DNA from 3 places in the Paenibacillus sp. OSY-SE genome. Region 1 is predicted to be linked to each of the others. Evidence: riboswitches for the same ligand, from Rfam matches in the RefSeq annotation. Region 1 holds a riboswitch; each other region holds the start of a gene.

Region 1 (8,091 bases):
GAGTATTATGGCTTAGTTTTGAATGTGGATTATAAAAACATTGAGTACAATTGGGCAAAGCAGGTTCGAAATTATGAAAATATGCTTGGTGGGGACGGAGAAATGAAAGCATACGTGGACTGGGTAAAGAGAAATAAAATCAAGGTAGAAGGTTCGTTGTTAGCTGAACCAAGCCTTGTTTATGACGATGGTTTGCACTACAGAATGAGAACAAAATATAAGTTTCGTATTACCAATTTTGATAGGTACAAGGATCTGATTTATGATAGCAGCTTTCATTTAGAGAAGAATAATAATGGAAAGTTGCTGAGATATGAAAAAGATGTATGGTACGAAGGATATGCTGATATTCCTCTCGGATCAAATATTAATGGTGCTCATTATACACCTAATTTAATGTTAAGTACTCCAAGTCTGTTTTTAGATAATGCTGTTGTTAAAGCTAGTAAATAGTGAGGTTCACTAGAATGAAAAAATGGTGCGGTCTCATATTTCTTATCTTATTTCTTTTTAATTGTCTATCACCTATAACATTCGCGAAAGATACGATAGAGGTTAAAGACGGAGAGATTATTTTTTTTACAGAAAGCCAAAAAGCAGCAACGAATATCAAGTATCGCACTACCGGATTTATGATACATCGGGAACCTCGATGTGAACCTGGCAAAGCACAATGTGACCCACGTTCTAAAGGCCCAGTGGGCATTATCGACCGGCTTGAACAAGTCGATGAAAAAGATCTTGGCAACGGGGTGTTAAGAACAAAATTTAAAGTTCCGGAGGAGGTTGCCTCTAAAGCATTAGGTGAAGCAGGTCTAGAAGAAATTCGTGAAGGTGACACGATATACATTTCTTCTATTTTTGACGTGTTACATTGGGGAATACCGACAGGGGTAAGATATTATGACTTACAGGGTATTAAAAAGGCGGAAACGTGGGCGAACGATAGAGAATTTGGCCAATTTTATGATATTCAAGTAAAATACTCTTCTTTTTTTCCGTCATACTCCATAATTAAATTATCTAATGGCTCGGAAATCAATCGTAAAAAGATTGAAAATCAGAGTCTGCCAATTCATTTAAACTGGCCTGTCGGCTCGACTATCTCACATACATTTGAGAAAGAAATAGACCATAACGGGAAGAAGTACAAAATATATAAATCATACATACAAGGTGCTCGTAAGCCGAACGAACAAAGGTTCCAGCAGGACGGCGATCCGGATACGAATCCGCGGCTGACACAAAGGAATTACACGGTTAGCCTCGGAGGGACGAATGTGGTTGCCGTTTATAAAGAGTTTGGAGGTCCTCCACAAGACCCAAATCCAGATCCCGATCCGAAGCCCGATCCTAATGGACGTTGTACAGCTCCTACACGAGGTACACCGATAGAGGCGAAAACGATGGTTCCAAAGGTATCGGCAAAGATTTTGGCGGACAACCGAGGAAATGAACGCTTCGACGTATCTAGGGGCATTCCAACATCAGAGGCGCTTTACGCAAATGCAGTTGCTCTTAATTATTTGTTCCAGAACAAGTTTGTTCCAATGAGTGGGATTTGCACCTATGAAGTTCCTGTTACGAAGACGTTCACGAAAACATGGACCGAATCCACTAAAGGGCCTGATGGAAAAACAAATTCGGAAGAAATGGAAGAGGAAGAAACGGTAAGTGAAACTATCACGGTGAAGCGCCCATATTCATACTGGGTCATTGACAACTTGGAAGTGTATAAAATCCGTCAAGCCGAGCTGCGAAATGAAGCATTGCCTAATAGCAGCGTTATATTGGAACCAACGGGATATACTCCACCTGACTTCGAGGTAGCTCGAAATGGAGGGGTTGCAGGCGAACCGCACCCTCGCTCTATCACTCTACCGCCGCAAACGGTAGGGAAGAATTTGCCGACTTACTCTGGAGCGTTCAAGTCGGCAGCGGAGCAAGCAATTGGGAAGGTAAAGGTACGCAACGATTCGCTCATTTTCAAGGGGAACACGGTAATGAATGGAGATGTGACGGACGAGCGTGGCCCCACGCCAGGCTCGATACCGCTGCCGTTTCTAATCAATGAGAACGTGTTGTATAAGGATCGCCAACTGATTGAGAGTCATAAGGCTAACGCGAAGGATGTGTCGAGCACGGGCACGATCTATTACGACCTCTTACCGAACAATATCAATGGCGGTTCCGATCGGCAGTTCCCGATAAACGGTATGAACACGATTACGATACATACCCCAGTCTTATTATATGCGATGGCATCCGATGATAGAGAGCATAATCAAAAAACGAAACCGAATCTGAATCGCTCGTCTTTCATTTTGGATCGGCCGTTCACAGTATACATGCCGACAACTGGAAAACATCGAGACATACCGGGATATGGGGAGCGGGATTTCCAGAAGTATTTTCGATCAAAAGAAGTCAAATTCCCATTTGACGCATACAGTGCGGATCGATCGCAGTTCTTTCCGAAAAGCACATGGATAAGTATTTCAGTTTCACAAGAACGAGCAGATTTTTTCCTGCCGGTATGGGTGGACGAGGGAGACTATACTATTGAATTCCGATCAACAGCAGAGAACGCGCCATCTGACGCAACGGCTCAACGAAATGCGAATCTAGATCTAGCGCACCATCGAGCTGCGGACATGATTCCGATCGAAGTGATCGGTCGTCTATATGATTTTAAAATTACCGACATCAGCGATTTCAATTGGGGTGCGACAAGTTCTGCTATAAGCGTAGCATTTAAGCGAAAGGCAGGGGTTTAGCAATCAAACCTAACTTTGTAACTGAGGATGGGAATGAGGGAACCATGTACACCAACACCATCCCGCGAATACTCCTGCGCGCGCTGTAATAGACAGGTTACAGGGTGTGAAGCACAGGTAGAGTCGGCAGAACGAAGGCTAGAGCCACTTGGTTAGAGAAGGTATGCCAACGGATATGCCGGGCGGCTGAAAAATTGACTATGGTGAGGATGTTCAGACCGAACTGACGAACTGCTGAATGTACGGGTCTAGATGAGAACGATATGGAAACATATAGGCTAACTATACGTTAGCGTGGGTGGCGAAAAGTACAAATCCCAGTTAGGAAATTCGCTATGCCGAACAAGGGCGGTATCCAACCCACAGGCTCATAGGCAGCACCTAAGGTCAGCATGGATAGCTAAGTTACAAGGCACTTGGAAAGCAAGGAACGTCGCAATAAGGGCTGTCACCCTAGGCGGTTGCTATAAGGCGTAAGCTGAAATGAATTTATCCTTGTGAGGGTAGGGGAACGACTGATGAAATATCTGTAATGGGTATGGAGGAACAGCCCTAAGTCTACTCTTGAATGGCCGATCATGTTCCGCTGCGAGTAGATGGGGCGCCGTATGAGTTGAAAGACTCACGTACGGTGCAGAGTGGGGGAAAAGCCGGAGATTGCATCAAACGCTTACCTATCACTACAAGCGGTATTTCGTAAGCAAAAAGGGAATAAGGAACATACGGGTGCGTACTACTGGGTAGGTGATCGCAATATCGATGGGGATCCAAGAGGGAGTGGGGTTCCGCACGTGCTGCCGGTGCGCCAAGGAAGCCATTCGAATTCAGGCTATAAAAATATCGCAATAAAGACGGGATATCATTTCAAGTTTGACTTAAAGACAAAAGGGAATATGTTCGGGCCACAGGACAGTATTCGAATCCAACCGAGTTTCTACTTCATGGACAAGGACGGCAAGAAACGGCAAAAAGTGAACGTCTACTATCATACGGAACAGCGGAGATTTGTGAAAATTGGGTCGCAACACGATACCGTTAAGCGCAATGTTGTACTGGACGCCCGATTGCGCAACATGGATGCACAATCCATTGTCGACACAGCCGCAGCCTATTACAACCTGCACGAAAGTCAGATGACAAAGAGCCAACAGGTCTTCATTAGGGAATGGGTGCAGCGGGCCAAGAAGGAAACTAATATTGGCGGATACCATTTGATTGGTTTGCCGAAAGAGCTGCGCACTTTTCTGGGACCGCTCGCCATTCCGCAAGGAGTCAATCCGTCACGAGCCTTCGCGTCGATTCAGCAATGGTACGGTGAGTATAACTTGCCATCCAAATTATATATCGTGCCGGAAGGTTATGATCTGAGCCGTCAGTTTCATTTTGATGACAAAGCTCCGTTCTTCTTACGGAACGGTTATCTGATAGTCAACTTTAACATCGAGACCATCCGGAATGGAGAGTTGAATCTTCCGCACCTGCAATATATTGATGCTCCATTAACGAATCAATGGAAGCGTGAAGGTTTTAACTATGAATTTACAGATCCTTATGGAATCACATTCCGCCTTCTTGACGGAGACGTGTTATTCTATCATGCGGACCGAGCTTCTACAGATGATTTCGGAGTAACGGGAACACATTAAGGACATAAAGGAAGAAGTTCTTTCCAATTGTTTTGTTTCATGTTACACTAACGTTGCATTGCACATCATGAATATTGCATCCATCACTAGGGGTGCCGTGATTCGGCTGAGATGAAGCGCAGGCTTCGGACCCTAAACACCTGATCTGGGTTATACCAGCGTAGGGAAGTGTGGATTGATTGGGTCATCCTTGCTCATGACTGGTTACATAAGGCTTGAGAATCGTGTAAGTCTTGGCTTGCTCAGCAGTAGATATATGCTAGAGGTGCTATTGCAGCACAATGCGCGATTTTTTGTTCGCGGCATTCTCTGGAGGATATATTGTTTTTGAATGCTTGGCATGGCACATGAACACGCACGCATTTCTCCTTTCACCGGTACATCTAGCTCGGTTCCTACTTTCAATCAAAGCCACTCTCTACGGGAGAGTGGCTTTTTATTTTGTCCTCGTGACGGATGGATGCTTGCAGCACGTTAGCGATGCTCAGTCAATATCCGATCAAGAAAGGATAATTTCCTATGATAATCCCGTGGTTGCATGCGGTTACACCCGAATGCGAGTCCCTTCTGGAATGTGTCCAGATCGCGGTAGACATACATCCTTATGTCGATGCCATCCATGTTAGGCAGAAGCAGTGGACCGCGCGCATGATGTGGGACGCAGTAGAGCAGTATCGGGAAGCGGGGATTCCTCAGCATAAACTCATTGTCAACGACCGCGTGGATGTGGCTGCCGCTGCGAATTTGCGTGGCGTACAGCTGGCATACCATAGCCTGCCCCCGAATGCGGTGCGCGCCGCGTTTGCTCAGCTTCTGATGGGTGTCTCCGTGCATGACGAACGAGAAGCAAGGCAAGCAGAACAGCAAGGCGCCGATTATATCATCTATGGTCATGTCTTCCCAACAGCATGCAAGCCAGGACGGGAGCCAAAAGGGGAGGAAGCACTGAGGCGCTGCAGACAAGCGATTACGATTCCCATCGTAGCCATCGGTGGAATTACTTATGACAATATCGGAAAGGTGATCTCGGCTGGTGCTTCTGGTGTGGCGGTCATGTCCGGCATCTGGCATGACGAGCATCCTGCACTATCTGCTCGACGGTATAGAGAATCATTAATGGCTGCCGTTCAAGGCACTTCAATGCTTCGGTCATAGAGAGATACACATTTGTCCACCATTACATTGTGCGGGAGGAGAAAAAAATGTCTTATACCACTCACCAGTCGCAGACAACGGATATGCTTATTGTCGGTGGCGGCGTCATTGGTTGTGCTATCGCATACGAACTGTCCAAGCGAGGTCTGCAAGTCACTCTGCTGGAGCGCGGCCGTCTTGGGCTTGGCACGACATGTACAGCAGCGGGCATGCTGGCACCTGTCGCAGAACGGTTCAAACATAAGGGCCTCGGATCATTTGCTCGTCTAAGCCTAGATTATTTCTCTATATGGGCAGAAGAACTGTGGGAGCAGTCGCACGTTGATATTGAGCTTCGCAAGAGAGGACTGTTCATTCCTGTTGGTTCTGCTGAAGACGTGCAAGACATTCAGAATGAGTTGCAGCAGACCAATACATATTCGAATGAAGGTGGTATCGATTCAGGTGGCATCCGATGGCATCCTTCGTCACAAATGATGAAGATGGAACCGAGGTTGAGCTCTGAACTGCAGGGAGCTTTCTTCCTTACAGATGAGGGGCACGTCTCACCAACGAAATTGACATTTGCACTCGCAAGAAGTGCGGAGCGTTACGGAGCCAGAATAGTGGAAAGCCAGACAGTTACCCATATTCTACACAAGAGCGGCCGAGTCATTGGGGTGGAAACGTTAGGCCAGAGTTGGCATGCGGGCGCCGTCATTATTTGTTCCGGCTTGGAAAGCGGTATGTTGACGAGAGATTTGGGCGTTGATCTTACTTTTTATCCGGTGCAAGGGGAGCTTGCTGTCGTACGCTCTCATGCTTTACAGATGGAGTCAGTTGTTTATGGAAACGGAACTTATATCGTACCTAAAAGCGAAGGGAACATCTATATCGGTGCTACATCTCACGCGATGCGGTATGACCGGACCGTGAAGGTGGGAGCGATACAGCGGCTTATAAGTCAAGCCACTTGTCTTGTTCCTGCATTGGCAGAAGCGGAATGGATACAAGCTTGGGCTGGTCTGCGTCCGGCTACAACAGACGGACTGCCTTTCATCGGACCTGTGAAAGGATACGATGGCCTGTGGCTTGCTGCAGGACATTACCGCAATGGAATATTGCTCAGCGCCGCGACTGGGATCGGGTTGGCGCAATGGATAACGGACGGAGTTCAGCAGATGCCTTGGCCGGTGATGACACATTTTGCTCCGCAACGCGCCCAGGTTCGGGCCTTGGAATTTAGCTAAGGAGGCGTTACGCATATGCAGATTACTGTGAATGGTGAAGTAATGGAATTGCCTGAGATGACAATGACGGTACAGCATCTGCTCGCTCATCTTCAGATGGAGAACCGGATCGTCGTGGTGGAGTTGAATCAGAGCATCGTGCATAAGTCGGACCATGCCAAGACGGGCTTGGCGAACGGAGACCGCGTGGAAATCGTACATTTTGTAGGAGGGGGATAATGATGAATTCTGATGAGTCGAAATCGTTATGTATCGGTCCCTATCGTTTTCAGTCCCGTTTGCTGCTTGGCACGGGGAAGTACCCTAATTTTGACATCCAGCGCAAGGCGGCTGAAGTGTCGGAGGCAAATATTTTAACATTTGCTGTGCGAAGAATGAACGTGTACGATCCGGCACAACCGAACTTTCTCGAACAGTTGGATTTGAACCGATATACGCTGCTGCCGAATACAGCAGGGGCCGAGAACGCAGAAGAAGCGGTCCGCATTGCTCGCTTGGCCAAAGCATCTGGCTTATGCGACATGATTAAGGTCGAAGTAATCGGGGATTGGAAGACGCTGCTTCCCGATCCAATCGAAACCTACAAAGCTTGCGAACTATTGCTGCAAGAAGACTTTATTGTGCTTCCGTATATTTCGGATGATGTCATTCTTGCTAAGAGGCTCGAAAAATTAGGCGTCCATGCAGTTATGCCAGGGGCCTCTCCGATTGGCTCGGGTCTTGGCTTGGTAAACTCGCTTCATTTATCTTTCATCATTGAACAATCTGAAATTCCGGTTATCGTGGATGCAGGAATCGGTACACCCGGAGATGCGGCGAAAGCAATGGAACTGGGGGCAGACGGAGTTCTGCTCAACACAGCTGTAGCAGGAGCAGGCGATCCGGTAAAGATGGCCGCGGCGATGAAACTGGCGATTGAAGCGGGTCGAATGGGGTATGAAGCGGGTCGAATTCCGATGAAACGCTATGCTACAGCGAGCAGCCCGTTGGAAGGTATGATTCGATGAGCGCTGCGGGCGTCGCGATTGCTTCACAGAAAATGTGCATGATGGCAAGCTTGAAGATTGTGTAAAGATATTGCTTTCATCTGGAATAACATGCTATGAATTTAGAGAGTAAGCATCTGACTCCAGCTTGATGGCGGCGGAACGTCTTCGGCTTGCACATCGTCTTGCGGCGGCTAGTCGTCAAGCGTAGGTTTCATTTATCGTGAACGATGTTATGGAGCTGGTGTTAGAGGTTGGTTGGGGCAGACGGTATCGCGGTTATCCATGCGGTTGTGGA
Region 2 (8,091 bases), on a different contig from region 1:
GTCTCCTCTGCTTGACGCTCGGCACTGGGCTCGGCTCGGCCTTCATCGAGGCCGGTCGTCCCGTTGCGGGCCGCAGCGGTGTGCCAGACAGCGGCATGCTCTATGCCGAAGCGTATCGTGGCCGCCTCGTGGACGAGCAATTCGGCCGCCGCGGCATACTGGAGCTCGCTGAGCTCTTGGATGCACGCTGCCCCGATCAGGAAGTGCGCGACTTGGCGGAAGCAGCCCGCGGCGGAGATACCGCTTCATTGCATGTCTTCCGCGTGTTCGGAACACGCTTTGCCGAGATGCTGTCGCCTTATATTCACGGCTTCCGCCCGCACCGGCTTATTCTGGGCGGACAAATTGCTAAGAGTGCCGATTTGTTCGCCGCAGAACTGAACGCGCTGCTGCAGCCATGCGAATGCGAGCTGCAGACGAACAATCAAGTGATGGAATATACGTATTTGGGTATCGATGCCCTGTTTCAATGAGCACATGTGCCTTTCCATACGATTAACGATTTCCTTCAGGCCAGACGGACGTCCGTCTTGGCTAGTAGACCCAGTGAAGTCCGGGGCAAGCATGATCACACCTCCCCTGACCTCCTATACCCATTAGAGGAGTGATTCACGATGAACTTGAACTTGGAACAACGTATTTCTCTTGCCGAGACACCCGCTCCGAAGCGGACTTGGACCATTTATGCCATCCACCATTCACATACGGATATCGGCTATACCGAGCGGCAGGAGCGGATCGAGCAATATCATGTCGACTTCATCCGCCAAGCGTTGAACATTGTACGCCAAGCCAAGGACGGAGCACAGCCGGAATGGCAGGGCTTCAAATGGACATGCGAAACGTTCTGGGCAGTCGAGCGTTTCCTTGAAAGCGCATCCGATGAGGAGCGCCAGCAATTCGCCGCTGCGGTCATAAGTGGTGACATCGAGCTGTCCGGCACCTATTTGAACATGACGGAGCTGCCGGATTACGATCTGCTGCGCAGCATACACGGCAAGGCGCAAGCTTACGCCAGATCGATTGGCCATACGATTGATTCTGCCATGACCGCCGACATTAACGGGTATGGCTGGGGTTATGCCGATAGCTTGCTATCCAACGGCATCAAGCACTTATTCAGCTGCATTCATACCCATCATGGCATGTTCGCGCTCGGCCGCAAGCAGACACCATTTTGGTGGGAAGCGCCAAGCGGAGCACGGCTTCTCGTCTGGAACGGCGAGCATTATATGTTCGGCAACGAGCTCGGGCTGTGCCCGAATGCGCTCGGCAAATATATGATTCAGGACGAGTTCGACAATCAGCTTATTGATGCGCACCATGACGACATTGCGCGCATCCGCCTGCATCGCTACGTGTGCAAGCTGGAAGAAGAGCGTTATCCATACGATTTCGTTCCCGTCATGCTGTCTGGCTTAGGCACGGATAATGCAGCACCGAACGGCCGCATTATGGAATTCATCCGCAAATGGAACGAGCAATACGGGGATACGATTCGCATCGAAATGACAACGCTGAGCGGCTTCTTTGCCCGCCTTAAGCAGGAGGATGTCAACGCGATTCCGGTATACCGCGGCGACTGGCCGGATTGGTGGTCGGACGGCGTCGGCTCGACGGCGATGCATACCCAGCTGTTCCGTGATGCGCAACGAACGCTGCGCCAAGTGAAGCGGCTTGATCCGGATGGACAGACCGTGACGGCCGACGAAATTGCCGCGGCGGAGCAAGCGCTCGTCATGTACGCCGAGCATACATGGGGCTATCATTCTTCCATCGCCGAGCCGTGGCATCCGAACGTGCAGCTGCTCGAAGTGCGCAAGCAGGCCTATGCTGCGGAAGCGAGCCGCTTGGCTCACCGGGCGCTGGATAAGACACTCTTAGCTCAAGGCGCTTCCACGCTGTATCCGGAGCGTCCATTCCGCTACCGCGTCGTCAATACGGAACCAGCGCCGGCGAATAAGCTCGTCACGTTGTCGATAGACGGCTGGGAGCCCGCCTTATTCCAGAATGGGTTGGAAGTGGTGAATGAAGCCACCGGCCAAGTCATGCCGCACCAGCTCCCGCATCCTCAGGCAGTCATCGTCGAAGTGCAGCTGGCTGCAGGCGCTGAGTGCACGCTTCTCATCCGTCCGCAGGACGGCACAGGCCTGGCAGCCGGTTATATGACTTCCAGCACGAAGCTGGTCGGCAGCGATCGCGTGCATGATATGGAAGATCTGTTGGAGGATTCATCCGCGCACGATCCAGTCATCATCTCGCAGCACAGTGTCGAATCGCCCTTCATCCGTATCGAGTGGAGAGAGGACAGCGGCATCGTGTTATGGCGGAACAAGGAAACAGGAGCGGATCTGCTTCATCAAAACCGTGCATACGGCGCTTTCACCCCAATCTATGAGGTGACGCCAGCTGCAGACGCCACGAATCAGAGTCAGGTCTGGTCGGTGCGCAGCCGCATGGGCCGCAACCGCAAGGGTCTGCATGTTGAGCGTTCTGCCGGACGTCTCATCCGTGTCCGGCCGTTGGAGAACGGACCGCTCTACGCCACGGTCGAGTTATTGTATGAAGTACCAGGCATGAGCTATTACGCCCTCTTCTTGAAGGTGTACGCGACGATGAACCGCGTTGACGTATCCGTTCGTCTGCACAAAGACAGCGTCTGGCTGCCAGAGAACGTCTATGTCGCGCTTCCGTTCACCAATGGCGATGCCACACAGGACACACTGTACGTTGAGAAGGCGGGCGCCGTCGTGCGGCCTTGGATCGACCAACTGCCTGGCACCTTGCTGGATTACATGTGCATTCAAGAAGGGCTGGCGTGGGTCAATGAAGCACAGTCCCGGACATTGCTCCTCGGCACGCCAGACACGCCGCTCGTACAGCTCGGCCCGCTCGACTACGGCCGCCGTCTTGTTCATACGCAGCAGCTGCAAGACGCCAAGCCGGAAACATACGCATGGCTGATGACTAACTATTGGGAAACCAACTTCAAAGCGACGCTTGGCGGATTTTATGAATTTCGCTACATGTTGGACGCGCGCGGCTCTGTGACATCGTCCGCACTGGGCGCGGAGCTGGGCTCGTTAGCGGGAGACTTTACCGTAGCCCGGATCCGATAATTGCTCCACGGCGCTTAATTAGCCCTTTACATTCCAGCCGTCCGTTGTATAATGGAAGCGGCAATGCATATGAACAACTGCATAGTAATTTCGAAACACTAGGGGTGCTTGAACAGGCTGAGAGGCAGCGGCAACGCTGTTAACCCTTATAACCCGAACTAGATAATACTAGCGTGGGGAAGTGTAGTCGACTGATAGATATAGACTGTGGCTTCATCACGTATGGAGACTAGACGTTATCTCGAATCGAAACTGCACTTACTCATGGTGCAGTTTTTTTGTCGTTCTGCTAGCCAAAATATAACCGCAACAAGAGAGGAGTTTATTATGAATACTGCATCTTGCGGATCAAGCCGCATTGTCGGCTGCCGGTTCTCGATCTATCCGATGAGCGATCGGTTCACCGACATTATTATCGGGGCCTTACAGGAAACGAATATGTCCAAGGTCTGGTCCAAAACCGATGATGTCAGCACATGCGTGCGCGGACGGACAGAGCATGTCTTTGACGTTGTCCAGTCGATATTTTTGCATAGTGCGGCTAGTGGGGAACATGTCGTGCTGAATGCGACTTTTTCGATTGGCTGTCCGGGAGATTCTGAAGGGGATGTATATTTGAGCGCAGACGACATCCGTCTGAATGCCGGACATAGCCAAGCCATCCAGATCGAGGTCGCTTCCCAATTCTCACTCTATCCACTCGGTTCTACGAGCTATATGGATACGATTTACGATATTGTCGCGTTAGCGAAGGAAGAAGGCACCTTCGGCGGAAGCGCCCACTATGCGAGCCGTCTGGACGGAGACGCGCAGCGGGTATTCACTACATTGGAGCATGCATTTGTAAAAGCGCAAGCCTCCGACGCTTCGCATGTCGTTATGACGGCGACAATTTCCGCCAACAGCCCATCGAAGAAAGAGCGCTCTTAGACGCGCGCAATACTTATGCATCGAGATAAAACGTGGTGAAAAGAGGAACTGTACATGAACAACCAATGGAAATTACGCGATATTATCGTGCTTAGCTCTTTATCCGTCGTATTCGCAGTTATTTATTTGCTCTTTTTGCAAGTGGGCAATGTGCTTGTTGGCTTCATGGGCCCGATGGGATACGAAGTTATATTCGGCATTTGGTTTATCGTATCGATTATCGCCGCCTATATTATTCGCAAACCCGGGGCAGCAGTCATCTCGGAGACCGTTGCTGGTGTCGTGGAGGTTCTCATCGGCAACGCCGTAGGGCCGATATTGATCGTGTCCGCCCTCATTCAAGGCTTGGGAGCGGAAGCCGTGTTTGCCGCTTCGCGCTACCGCAGCTATTCGACAAAGGTCCTTATGGTTGCCGGCGTCGGTTCCGCCGTATTCAGCTTTATTTGGGGTTATTTTCGCAGCGGGTTCGGGGCCTACTCCCTCGGTCTCGTCATTGCCATGCTCGTGGTGCGCTGCATTAGCGGAGCACTCATCTCAGGCCTTCTCGGCAAATGGATCGCGGATGCATTGGCGAAGACCGGCGTCCTGCGAAGCTTCCCGATAGCGAAGGAGCGCAAGTAAGATGACGGCTGGGCAGCTTCTTGCAACAGGCCGCAATCATTCGGCTTCCGTTCCAGCAGGGGACGATCAGCACGACAGCAGGAAAGCAATTATGGCGGAAGGGCTGGCTCTCGCTTTCGAAGAGCACAACGCGCCCGTTCTTGCCAATATCGACGCTGCAGTTCACGATGGCGAGACCGTGCTGCTGCTCGGTCCGAGCGGATGCGGCAAGAGCTCGCTCGCCTTCTGTCTTACTGGACTGTATCCCTATGCAATCGACAGCCACGTGGAGGGGCGCGTGAGCATATACGGCAAGCCGCTGGCAGACTATGAATCGGGAGACATCGCACAGCTCATCGGCATCGTTTTTCAAGATTTCGAAAGTCAGTTCTGCATGCTGCGGGTGGAAGAGGAAATCGCCTTCTGTCTCGAAAATTGGAATTGCCCTCGCGCGGACATGGACCATATCATACGCGAAGTGCTTGATAAAGTCGGTTTGAACGATTGGCGCCATGCATTCATCCACGAGTTATCCGGAGGAATGAAACAGAAGCTGGCCCTCGCCTGCGCACTGGCTCTTCGCACGCGGATGCTCGTGCTGGACGAACCGACGTCGAATCTCGATCCGTATGCGAGACGCCAGTTCGCCAATCTCGTGACTGAGCTCGCGCTCAAGGAAGGTCTTACATTGCTTATTATCGAGCACCAGCTCGATGATTGGATTGGCATAGCGGATCGCCTGCTCGTCATGGATGCGTACGGAACAATCGTCTACGACGGACTGCCCGCTCCATATTTCAAGCATCACGTTGCCGAGGCCAAGGCGCATGGCATTTGGCTCCCTCGCGCGCTTGAGCTGCAGCAGGCGTTAGCGGAGGATTTGTCGATGGTCGGAAAGGCAACTGACGTGTCCTCAAGGGATTTTGCCGACATCGCTGAAGACGCAGACGATCCGCCACTGACGGAGCAGCAGCTGCTTGCCAAGCTGTCATCCCTTCCCCGCGACGCTCAAGCGACGGCGCTAAGCCTATTAACACCACTGAAGACGAAGCGGTCATATACCGAAGACCGCGTCTTCCTTCAAGCGCACGAACTCGTATTTCGCCGAAAAGGGCGCGCCGTCATCAATGGTGTCTCTCTTACGCTGCGCGCCGGAGAATGGGTGGCGCTTGTCGGGCCGAACGGGGCCGGAAAATCCACGCTCGCCTCGCTTCTGTCCGGGCTAACTCAGCCAGATGAGGGGAACATCCTGTTGCAGGGCATTCACCTTCATCGTTACGCTGAACGGGAGCTGAGAGCGTTCATCGGGTACGTGTTTCAAAATCCGGAGCATCAGTTCATTGCAGATACGGTGCGCGACGAGCTTGCGTTCGGCCTGCGGCTGCAAGGCATCAGCGAAGAGGATGTTCAAAGCCAGGTCACCGACACGTTGACACGCTTCCGGCTGACTAAAATAGCGGATGCCAATCCGTTCGCGCTGAGCCAAGGGCAAAAACGGCGTCTCAGCGTAGCAGCTGTCCTGACCGACAGCCAGCAGCTGCTCATGTGCGACGAGCCAACATACGGCCAAGACGCCTACGCCTCGCACCAGCTGATGGACATGCTCCATTCACGGGTGCAAGCCGATGCGGCTGTGCTTATGATTACGCATGATATGGAATGGGTTGAAGCGTATGCCGACCGTGTCATCGTCTTGTCCGAGGGACAGATTCGCTATGATGGATCTCCGGCCTCCTTATGGACGGAACATGCTTCTCTGTTGGAGGCCTATCATCTGCGAATGCCGATGAATTATTCGGTAGCCGGGCGGCTCCGCACTCAACTTGCGGAAGGCGGTGAACGGAGATGATGCTGCGGGATTGGAATCCGAGCATCAAGGGACTAGCGATCATTCTTGCCGTCATTCTGTTGTCACTCACCTTTGATCCGGTAACGCCACTCTTGGCGCTCGCCTTTACCATCCTGTTCACCTTCGGATTGGGACGGGTACCTTGGCGCAAATGGCTATTGGGCTTTGCTCCCTTTCTTATCATGGGCTTTGGTTACGTCTGGACGGCACTTCTATTTCCGCGTTCAGCCGATCCCGCTGCAAGTGCTGTGCTCTGGCAGTGGGGCTCGTTCATTGTGACAGAAGCAACCTTCCATCAAGCCTTATCTCTAGGCCTGAGAGTGCTAATTTTCTCCGCGCTGTCGCTAATTTTCATACTGACGACCGACCCTGTCCGCTTCATGCTGAGCCTGATGCAGCAATGCAAGCTGTCTCCGAAATGGGCGTACGGCATACTGGCTGGCTATCGCTTCCTTCCGTTCTTCAAGGAAGAGCTGCGCATTCTTCAGCACGCCCACCGCATGCGCGGCGTCGAACGCGAACGGGGCTGGAAGAACAAGCTGCGCGCTTGGAAGCGATATGCCATTCCGCTGCTTGCCTCCGCAATCCGCAAGTCAGAACGTGTGGCAGCTGCTATGATTTCCAAAGGCTTCAGCGGACGGCGCGATCGCACCTACTACACGGAGCTGCGCGTCACTTGGAAGGATTGGCTCTTATTAGCACTGCTGCTCGGCGGGATCACGCTATGCTATTACCTGTCGTGGAAGCTCGGGTATACACAGTGGTATCGAGGACAATTGTGACAAGATGCTGCAGATTGGCCTGTTTTTTTAAAGTTCCATAATGAAGTGTTCGAACTTGGGGGAGGTGAGAGCTTGGTGGCCCATCTCCCTCATGTTCATCCTCTTATGCTCATTCTCCCCTTGAATCAGAAAAGACTTCATATAGATTAGGACCAACCTGCGTTATCCACGTTAAACGTTATCCATTTCTATTTCCGCATCCAGTTCCACACCTATTTCCACGTGCATTTCCACATCCATATCTATTTCCTATACTCCCTGTCTCTTTGGGAGATCGTTGCTAAGGACCGATATACCAAGCATGTTGCGATAAAAAAAGGTCCAAACGGGCTCCATGCTCTCCCATTCAGACCTTCTTGGCGAAGTTAACCCGCCTGCACTCTCCATTTTGAAAAGGCAAGACGGTTCAATAGAAATGAATAACGGAAATTTACCGGGAAGTCCCGCCTTCTGCAAGCTCGATCTCACCCGCCACATCGCGGCCTGTTAGATCAGCGTTCATAAAACCCGATGTTTCCGGAAAATGAAGATGCAGCTCCGCTGGCTTGCCAATCTGGATCGTTCCGCTAAGCAGCGTAAAATCTAGTACATGTCCGCCGCCTGTGCGGTTATCATCCACAAAATGCAGATGGTAGCCTGCTACAGACAAGCCTTGGGCGAATTCCGGCATTCTAAATCCGGCCATCGTGCCCTCGACTTGATTAAGTGTAAATACCGGCTGGGATTTTGTTGCTTCGACCAACGTCGGGTACGGACGCTTCTGCTTAGTGACCGTACGCGTCACCACCTGTTCGAATTGTCCATCCATGCG
Region 3 (8,091 bases), on a different contig from region 1:
GTTCCGTTAACCTTCTTTTTTGACAGAACCTCATTATAAACGTAAAAACTAACATTTTCCACCCAAATATGAACGGTTGGTCATCCGCATCACATCGCTGTAAATGATAAGAAAACGATGCGATGTCCGCCGGATAAAATGTCTCCCGGTTGAGTTCAGCTTTAACTGTTAAGCCTTTCACTGTAATCTTTTCAAATCCTCTCATCTATTAATGACAGCATCCCTAAGCATACGCCTAGTTGGTTTACCTCTGTCTTTTCAAATCCATTTAGCGGACAGCGATTTCGTGATTTCCAAATGTGATACCAGCCCGCGAAGCAAGATGATCTGCACCTTTTTGAACACGAAATGTTAATAAATTGTGTTGATAAAGCTATTCGTATGCAATTACTGAAAAACGCAAGCCCTGTAATATTGCCAGGTCAGATAGGGCTTGAGATATTCGGTAGACACTCCGTAATAGAGCCTGTCCAAATGCTTCCTTTTTGAACATGCACTAAACGTAAAAAAGGGCTGCTCTCCTGTGGAGAACAACCCTTGCCGTATTATTCAACTGGCTTCTGAACGCTGTGCAGCAGCTCTGACAGATCCCGCTTCAAGCGGATGAACTCTGCTTCCGAGGCCAGCGCCTCGGTGCGCGGCCGCGCGAACGGCACCCGCACCTTCTGCAGCACCCGGGCTGGACGATTCGAGAGCACGTATATCGAATCGGACAGGAGCAGCGCCTCCTCAATGCTGTGCGTAATGAACAGCACGGATCGACGGTGGCGCTCCCATAGATCGATGAGCCAGCGCTGCATGCCGCTCCGCGTCAGCGCGTCCAGCGCACTGAACGGCTCGTCGAGGAGCATGAGCTCATGTGGGCTCATCATGGCGCGCAGAAAAGCGACGCGCTGCTGCATGCCGCCAGACAGCTCATGCGGGTAGGCACGCTCGTAGCCAGACAGGCCGACGTTCGCGAGCCACTTCCGCGCCTCTTCGCGCGCCTCCTTCTTGGAGGTCCCGGCTATTTCCTGGGCGAGGATGACATTGTCCTCCACCGTGCGCCAAGGGAATAGCGCGGGCTGCTGTGGCATATAGCTGACGTGTCCCGTCTGGCCGACGACGTCTTGGCCATTCACCTGAATTGCCCCTGCCGCCGGACGGAGCAAGCCGCCGATCAGGTGGAACAAGGTGCTCTTGCCTGAGCCGGAAGGGCCGATAATGGACACGAACTCGCCTTGCTGCACCGTCAGCGACACGTTGTCCAATACGTGGAGCTTGCCCGTGCTTCCGGCAAAGGACATGCTGGCGTCCTTCAACTCAAGCGCAAATGGGCGGCCTCCTTCTCGCGCGGAATGCACATCCCGCGCTTCCGCAAGTATCGCATTTCCGTTCATGGGGCTTCTCCTTTCATCACTTTTTGTCATCGCGGCGCCAGTGGATCAGCACGCGCTCTAATGCGCGTACGACTCCGAACATCGCCAAGCTCAACAAGACGACGACCACAATCGCGACAAACATCCGATCGGTGCGGAACGCCGCCTTTTGCAGCACCATGTAATAGCCGATTCCTTTGTCCGTACCGAGCCATTCAGAAATAATGGCGCTCATGACGCTGTACGTCGCAGCAATCTTCAGGCCAGAGAACAGAGACGGCAGCGCATGCGGCAGCTCTAGCTTCCAGAATAGCTGGGCCCGCGTTGCGCCGGCCATGCGCATATAATTCAGCATCGTTCGGTCGGTCTGCGCCAGACCATCGAGCGCAGCCACGCATACCGGGAAGAAGCAGACGAGCGTGATGACGACAATCTTCGGCATCATGCCGAAGCCGAACCAAATCATGAGCAACGGCAAGAGCGCGATGGTCGGGATGTTCTGGCTGACGATGACCAACGGATAAATGGCGTCTTTGAGCCAGGGAATCGGATGAAGCAGAAACGCGAGCAGAAGCCCTACAGCTGCCCCGACTCCGAACCCTATGATAGTTAGCTTCAGCGTTGCGAGCGTATGCACCAGGAGGGCGCTCCCGTTGTCGGCCGCTTCCTTCATGATATCGAGCGGGCTCGGCAGCATCCATTTTTCTACGCCGGACACCATGACCCCGACTTGCCATAATAAGATAAACAGCAGGAACGCCGCTATGGGCGGTCCTGCCTTTGCGAGACGGCGTCGGTTCATGGCCGGTATTTCACCGTCAATTCATCCATCGTAATGCCGGAAGGCATGTACAAAATTTTGACCTGGGAAATGACGTTCAAACTACCCAATTCGATCATCGCTTCGTTCATCCGTTCAATGACCTGCATCAATTCACTCAGTTCGCCTTCCATCGTCGTTTCCAGCGGTCCCACTTGATACTTCACGCCTGAGGCTTGAATGACTTCGATCGCACGGTCCACGTAAGGGATCACATTTTCCCCATTCTTCGTCTTCGGAATAATTTGAATGCTCACTAAGCTGTTCGCCATTTTATTTCTCCTCCTTAGTCAAGTCTCCTATCCGTTCTGCACATTCCCTTCTCCTGTCCTTCTGGATGTTAAGCCGAAGGAAGGAAATCGTTCGTGTACGCTTTATCGATATCAATCGCTTTTTCCATCAGCTTGTGGTCGAGCAGCCAGTTCATGTAGTTGTCCCACACTTCCCGCTTCTGCTCGCCCCAACGTGCCGCATCATCCTGATATTTCGAGCTGAGCCATTTCTGGCTTGCCACAACCAAGTCTTTATCCAAGTCCGGAACGGCCTTCAAAAAAAGATCGGCTGCATCCTCCGGCTTGTCGATCGCGTATTGATAGCCTTTGGAGGTTGCTCGCATAAATGCTTTTATAAGTTCAGGATCCTCTTGAATCAGTTTTTCATTCGTCGCAATGACCGGAGTATAGTAATCTAATTTATCCGAGTATTGATTAACATACATCATATCTATCGGCTCATTGCGCAGCTCGGCTTCGATGCCCGTCCAGGCGTAGAAAATCCACGCGAAGTCGATATCCTTCTTCACGGCCGTAAAGAAATCCGCCGAACCCATATTGACGTTCTTGATTTTGTCATAGTCCGCGCCTTCCTTCTCCATAAGAGAACGGATTACCATCTCTTCCACAGGAGAGCCCCAGCCCCCGTATGTTTTGCCTTCGAAATCCTTCGGCGTCTTAATGTTTTTGTCCTTCGGCGCTGCGAAGCCTGACGTATTGTGCTGAATGATGGCGGCAATGGACACAATCGGCACGTTCTGTACGCGCGCAAGTGTAATGCCCTCTTGAATGCTGATGCCGAACTGCGCTTCGCCGGAAGCGATCATCGCATCGGCTCCGCCGGTGCCCGGTTGGATAATCTCCACATTCAAGCCTTCCTCTTCATAGAAGCCCTGCTCCTTCGCTACATAGAGGCCGGTATGGTTCGTATTCGGCGTCCACTCCAGCACCACCTTGACGTCCTTCTTCTCCTTCGGCTGCTCCGTGTCTTGGTCTTGAGCACCGCTTTGCGCCGCCTCATTATTTTGAGGCGCTGCCTCTTGACCCTTTCCTCCGCATGCAGCCAGCACAACAGTCATTATCATGACAAGTGCGAGCAACCATCCGCGTGCCATCCGCGTTCTTTGCATCGTCAATCCCCCGCTTTTCTATTCGTTCATAACACTCTTTCGTTTCGTGCTTTTCAACGGCGTGACGACAACCAATGCATGCTATGAAAATAAAAAAAGCGCCCCTCATCGGGACGCTGTTCTGCCATTATATGCGTACATGCGAAAATGCATGGTGCGATGACCGCCATCTTCTCCTTCTTTCAAGTTAATGCTTGCCCGCCTCCGCTGCGTATAACCTTCGGAAGCCACTTGGCGTTCCAAAAGCGCAGCAAGTTACAGGACATCTGACAAGCATGAAACCTGATATTAGAGACGCGGTTCAACGTCTTTCCTACGCTGGCATTATCCAGATCAGGTGTAAGGGTCGGTATCTTTAATGGGATACAATCTCAGCCGGCCATATTCCAGCACCCCTAGCGTGCGTATATAGTTGTCGAAGTTTGCCGTTTCATTCGTAATTATAGTCCCCGGTCACCGTAAAGTCCAGCATTTTGGACCCGGATGAACCCCTTCGTCTACATCGTTTCTACACATTTTTTATGTACATTAATTCACAAGGAGGGATGAACAATGAAAAAGAGTGTCATCGCCATTACCGTGCTGGCCACAGTCTTCGTCATGGGCACGGCTGCTTATGCAGCTGTGGATGATTCCGGGTTCGGGCAAATGCTGCCGTGGATGAAGCAAATGCATCCATCAATGAATGAAAATGAGTTGGAGCAAATGTATAACGATTGCCATGGACGAAACGGTGAACGGACGCGCGGCATGATGCAGAACGATATTCCGGCCGAATGGAGATAGAAGCATTTTCACAGCTGTGTTAAAAGAGAAACCCAATTCCGCAGGGAGTTGGGTTTCTCAATATTCTGTAACTGACTTAGTAATGGAAACTTTTTTCTTGTCTCCGAAATGATATAGCCATCCAACATAAACGTAATCGAGGCCTTTCGAAGATGGGCGACCGCGTTTGAAGCAAGTTCTATGTGCTATCGTACCCTCTATCAAATAGTAAGGTATTTCGACTCTTTATCATGAACGAAATGTTCCGTTCGTACAGTGGTGCGTTCAGACTGACGGGGAATCGCTTCATCCGACACTTTGCTCCGTTCTCCCCATCCTTCAGGGGGGCGGGCATTCCATGAGGGCTTCATCCGACACTTTGCTACATTCTCCCCATCCTTCAGGGGGCGGGCGTTCCATGGGGGTTTCATCCGGCACTTTGCTCCATTCTCCCCATCCTTCAGGGGGCGGGCATTCCATGAGGGCTTCGTCCGGCACTTTGCTCCATTCTCCCCATCCATCAGGAGGCTATACGCCAATGACCATTTCTGGTTAACTGCCATTATAATCGGACACCTCATGGCATGATCTCTATACGACACGGCATGTCCTATATCCTCGACATGATCCTTCCTGACTGTATGGGAGAATGGAGCAATGGACTATTGCACGGTAGCCCGACACTCGATATCATGTTTTCGTTTGCAAGGGACGGGGGTGCTGCCTTTCTGAATGAAGGGGAGAGTGAGGCAAGGGGTGGAAATGACATACCTTCTCCGGGAAGGTAACGTGACGACTCCAAGGTGAAAGACATCTTCTATCCCGATTTTTTATAAACTCTATAGTGTAAAAGAAACCCGGCCGTGGGTCGGGTTTCTTTATATAGGGGATACGCACCTGCCAGTGCGTACTGCAAGCGCTTTGGAACTCCATGCTAACTATCGTCGGCTTCTCCGTCACCCCTCAGCCGTAAGCTCGTCATACCAGCGCTTTACATCCGCCGTCAGTCGTCCCGCCAGCTCAGGATGTTCCTCGGCCAAGTTGATGCGCTCGCCTGGATCGTCAGATAGGTCGGACAGATGAACTTCATCCGGCTGTCCCTTGTAGAAGTCCAGCATTCCGTTGAGCACAAGCTTCCAATTGCCTTCGCGCACGGCAAGCTGCTTGCCGTATTCCCAGTACAGCCGCTCGTGCGGCGAGGTCCCGGCTTGTGTCAGCATCGGCTTCAGACTGCGCCCGGCAAACGTGCCAGGGGCATACGGCACACCTGCCCAATCCAGCACCGTCGGCACTATATCAGCCATCATGACCGGCTCATCGTTCACGCTGCCGCATGTGCCGCCCCGAAGCGCATCCGGCACGTACAGAATGGCCGGCTCGCGGATGCCGCCGTCAAACAAGCTCGCCTTATGCCCGCGGAAGATGCCGGCGCTGCCGCCATAATATTCGTCCTCACGTCCGTCCAGCCAGTTGCGCGCTTCCGAGGACGGCCCGTTATCGCTCGAGAAGAAGATGATCGTGTTATCATATAGCCCGGCGCGCTTCAAAGCCGCCACTACATCCCCAACTCCGTCATCGACCGCCGAGATCATCGCTGCCATCACTTGGCGATCCCAAGGCAAATGCGCAAAGCGGTCCATATATTTCTGTGGCGCATGCATCGGATAATGCGGCGCATTATAGGCGACATAGAGGAAGAACGGCTTCTCTTCTTCCCCTGCTGCTTGAATAAATTCAACCGACTTCTCGGTAATGACCTCCGTCAAGTAAGCCCCGTTGTTCCACACTTCACGATCGTTGTCCCACAAGTCGTGCGTCGGATTCACTTCCGGCGAGCCATGATAGAAGATGTGGGAGTAGTAATCCACGCAGCCGCTTAAAAACCCGTAGTAATCGTCGAACCCGCGCTCGTTCGGACGCGCGCCTTCCCCTGCGCCAAGATGCCATTTTCCGTAGATGGCCGACCGGTAACCATGTGGCTGCAACAGCTCTGAAATCATCGGCACATCGCGATGCACGCCTGCAGTGTCCCGCTTGCCGCCGACGATATGGTCAATCCCGGCCCGCCGGGGATACTGTCCGGTAAGGAGCGAAGCACGGGACGGCGAGCAGACCGGGGAATTGGAATACCACTGCGTAAAGCGAATCCCCTTTTCCGCCAAATCATCCAAATGCGGCGTTCGTACAGCGTCCGATCCGTAGCACCCTAAATCGCCATATCCCAAGTCATCGCAATATATTAAGATTACATTTGGCTTTCTATACATTGCTGTAAGTCCTCCCTATTTGTCTCTTAGGCGCATGCGCACAAATTCAATAAGCAAACTGTCGTCATGCTCCTTCATCCATGAAGCCAACGCCTGCCGCATATCGGCCAACATATCGGCATAGGATGTGTGCCCAACCAGGTTAACTAACTCATGCGGATCGTCGCGCAGATTGTACAACTCGTCAATATCGCCGCAGTTAAATACATACTTGTAATCGCCGCGCCGAATCATACGCTGCGTGAACATGACGCCGCCAAGTCCAGCCCCTTCCGTGACGACCGATTCTGGCCAATCGTCTACCTCCTTGCCCTCTATAAAAGGCAACAACGAACGGCCATCCGTTCCTGCAGGAAGCTCATGAACGCCTGCACAGTCCAGCACGGTGGCATACAAGTCGCACATGCCTGCCATAGCGGACTCGCGCCGGCTTGCGGGCTGTCCATGGGATGGCTTAATGAGAAGCGGAATGCGGCACGTTTCGTCATACATGAAAAAGCCTTTGTCGCACAGTCCCCCATGGATGCCGAGCGATTCCCCGTGGTCGGCGCAAAACATAATAACAGTATTTTCGTAAATGCCGCGCTGCTTCAGGAAGTCAACGATTCGTCCGATCTGTGCGTCAATATGGGTCATGCTCGCATAATAGTGCTTCACGAAAGGCTCGAACACGCTCCAATCCGTCACCGGACTTCGTTTAATGTCATGTATGAGCGGCTTGCCCACTTCCTTTGCTTGGAAGTTCTGCCACGGCGGCATCGATATATTACGGTATAAATCCAGTGTGCTGCTGGGCGCAATATAAGGCTCATGCGGCCCCCAGTAATGAATGCCCATCATGAATGGCCGCTCTCTCTCCAGAAAACGTTCCATGTGAAACATGGCGCAATTTGTCAAATAATGCTCGATCGTCGTCTCAACAGGAGACGTCACTTCTGCCGCAAAATGACCTTCGTAATGCCCGCTGATGCGGTGCTCTATTTTCAGTTCCAGTCCGGCATCCGCCAAGTATTTCCTGAACTGCGGATAATTCCATCCGCCGCCCCCATGCCCAGGAAAGTCATCCCCCTCATAACCGACATCGGAAGGGAGGGAACGATGACCTGCCATGATGTCCGGGAACGCCACATGCTTCAAGTTGCGGTCGAACTTGGAGCGTTCCACCGGGCCTTGCCCGAGATGCCATTTGCCCGTATGTCCGATACTATAATTCGTATGCCGCTGCAGTTGGCGGCTGAGCAGACCCGGACTATCCGGAAGCTCATTGACAATGCAGCCCAACGTGTACGTATTAGTCTGCATGCCGTGCTTGAACGGATACATGCCGGTCTGAAGCGAAGCTCTTGCCGGCGTGCAGACCGGACAAGTCGTATAGGCATTGTCGAATACCACGCTGTCTGCGGCTAACGCATCCAGATTAGGCGTCTGGCACAACGTATTCGGATCATAACAGCGCAGCGTGTCGCGGCGCTGTTGATC

What was found. A riboswitch is a leader RNA that binds a small molecule or an ion and turns the genes downstream of it on or off. The one in region 1 is predicted to bind thiamine pyrophosphate.
Region 2: linked by a shared signal. The riboswitch ahead of A372_RS0111245 (YkoF family thiamine/hydroxymethylpyrimidine-binding protein) and the one ahead of A372_RS34765 (thiamine phosphate synthase) in region 1 are both predicted to bind thiamine pyrophosphate.
Region 3: linked by a shared signal. The riboswitch ahead of A372_RS0111445 (ABC transporter substrate-binding protein) and the one ahead of A372_RS34765 (thiamine phosphate synthase) in region 1 are both predicted to bind thiamine pyrophosphate.

What each region holds. Positions count from the first base shown of each region.
Region 1 covers NZ_ALKF01000200.1:30,016-38,106, forward strand. The annotation lists gene A372_RS0126140 (copper amine oxidase N-terminal domain-containing protein) at 1-453, shown strand, start outside; gene A372_RS35625 (DUF5704 domain-containing protein) at 468-2,777, shown strand; gene A372_RS0126150 (hypothetical protein) at 3,416-4,423, shown strand; TPP riboswitch at 4,502-4,607, shown strand; gene A372_RS34765 (thiamine phosphate synthase) at 4,943-5,578, shown strand; gene thiO (glycine oxidase ThiO) at 5,608-6,807, shown strand; gene thiS (sulfur carrier protein ThiS) at 6,823-7,026, shown strand; gene A372_RS0126175 (thiazole synthase) at 7,026-7,814, shown strand.
Region 2 covers NZ_ALKF01000173.1:13,695-21,785, forward strand. The annotation lists gene A372_RS0111235 (ROK family protein) at 1-473, shown strand, start outside; gene A372_RS0111240 (hypothetical protein) at 615-3,119, shown strand; TPP riboswitch at 3,210-3,316, shown strand; gene A372_RS0111245 (YkoF family thiamine/hydroxymethylpyrimidine-binding protein) at 3,447-4,049, shown strand; gene A372_RS0111250 (ECF transporter S component) at 4,104-4,670, shown strand; gene A372_RS0111255 (ABC transporter ATP-binding protein) at 4,672-6,498, shown strand; gene A372_RS0111260 (energy-coupling factor transporter transmembrane component T family protein) at 6,495-7,280, shown strand; gene budA (acetolactate decarboxylase) at 7,711-8,091, opposite strand, start outside.
Region 3 covers NZ_ALKF01000173.1:66,453-74,543, forward strand. The annotation lists gene A372_RS0111430 (ABC transporter ATP-binding protein) at 546-1,379, opposite strand; gene A372_RS0111435 (ABC transporter permease) at 1,396-2,160, opposite strand; gene A372_RS0111440 (thiamine-binding protein) at 2,157-2,450, opposite strand; gene A372_RS0111445 (ABC transporter substrate-binding protein) at 2,519-3,580, opposite strand; TPP riboswitch at 3,873-3,987, opposite strand; gene A372_RS0111450 (hypothetical protein) at 4,133-4,366, shown strand; gene A372_RS0111455 (hypothetical protein) at 4,567-4,908, opposite strand; gene A372_RS0111460 (sulfatase family protein) at 5,302-6,612, opposite strand; gene A372_RS0111465 (sulfatase-like hydrolase/transferase) at 6,628-8,091, opposite strand, start outside.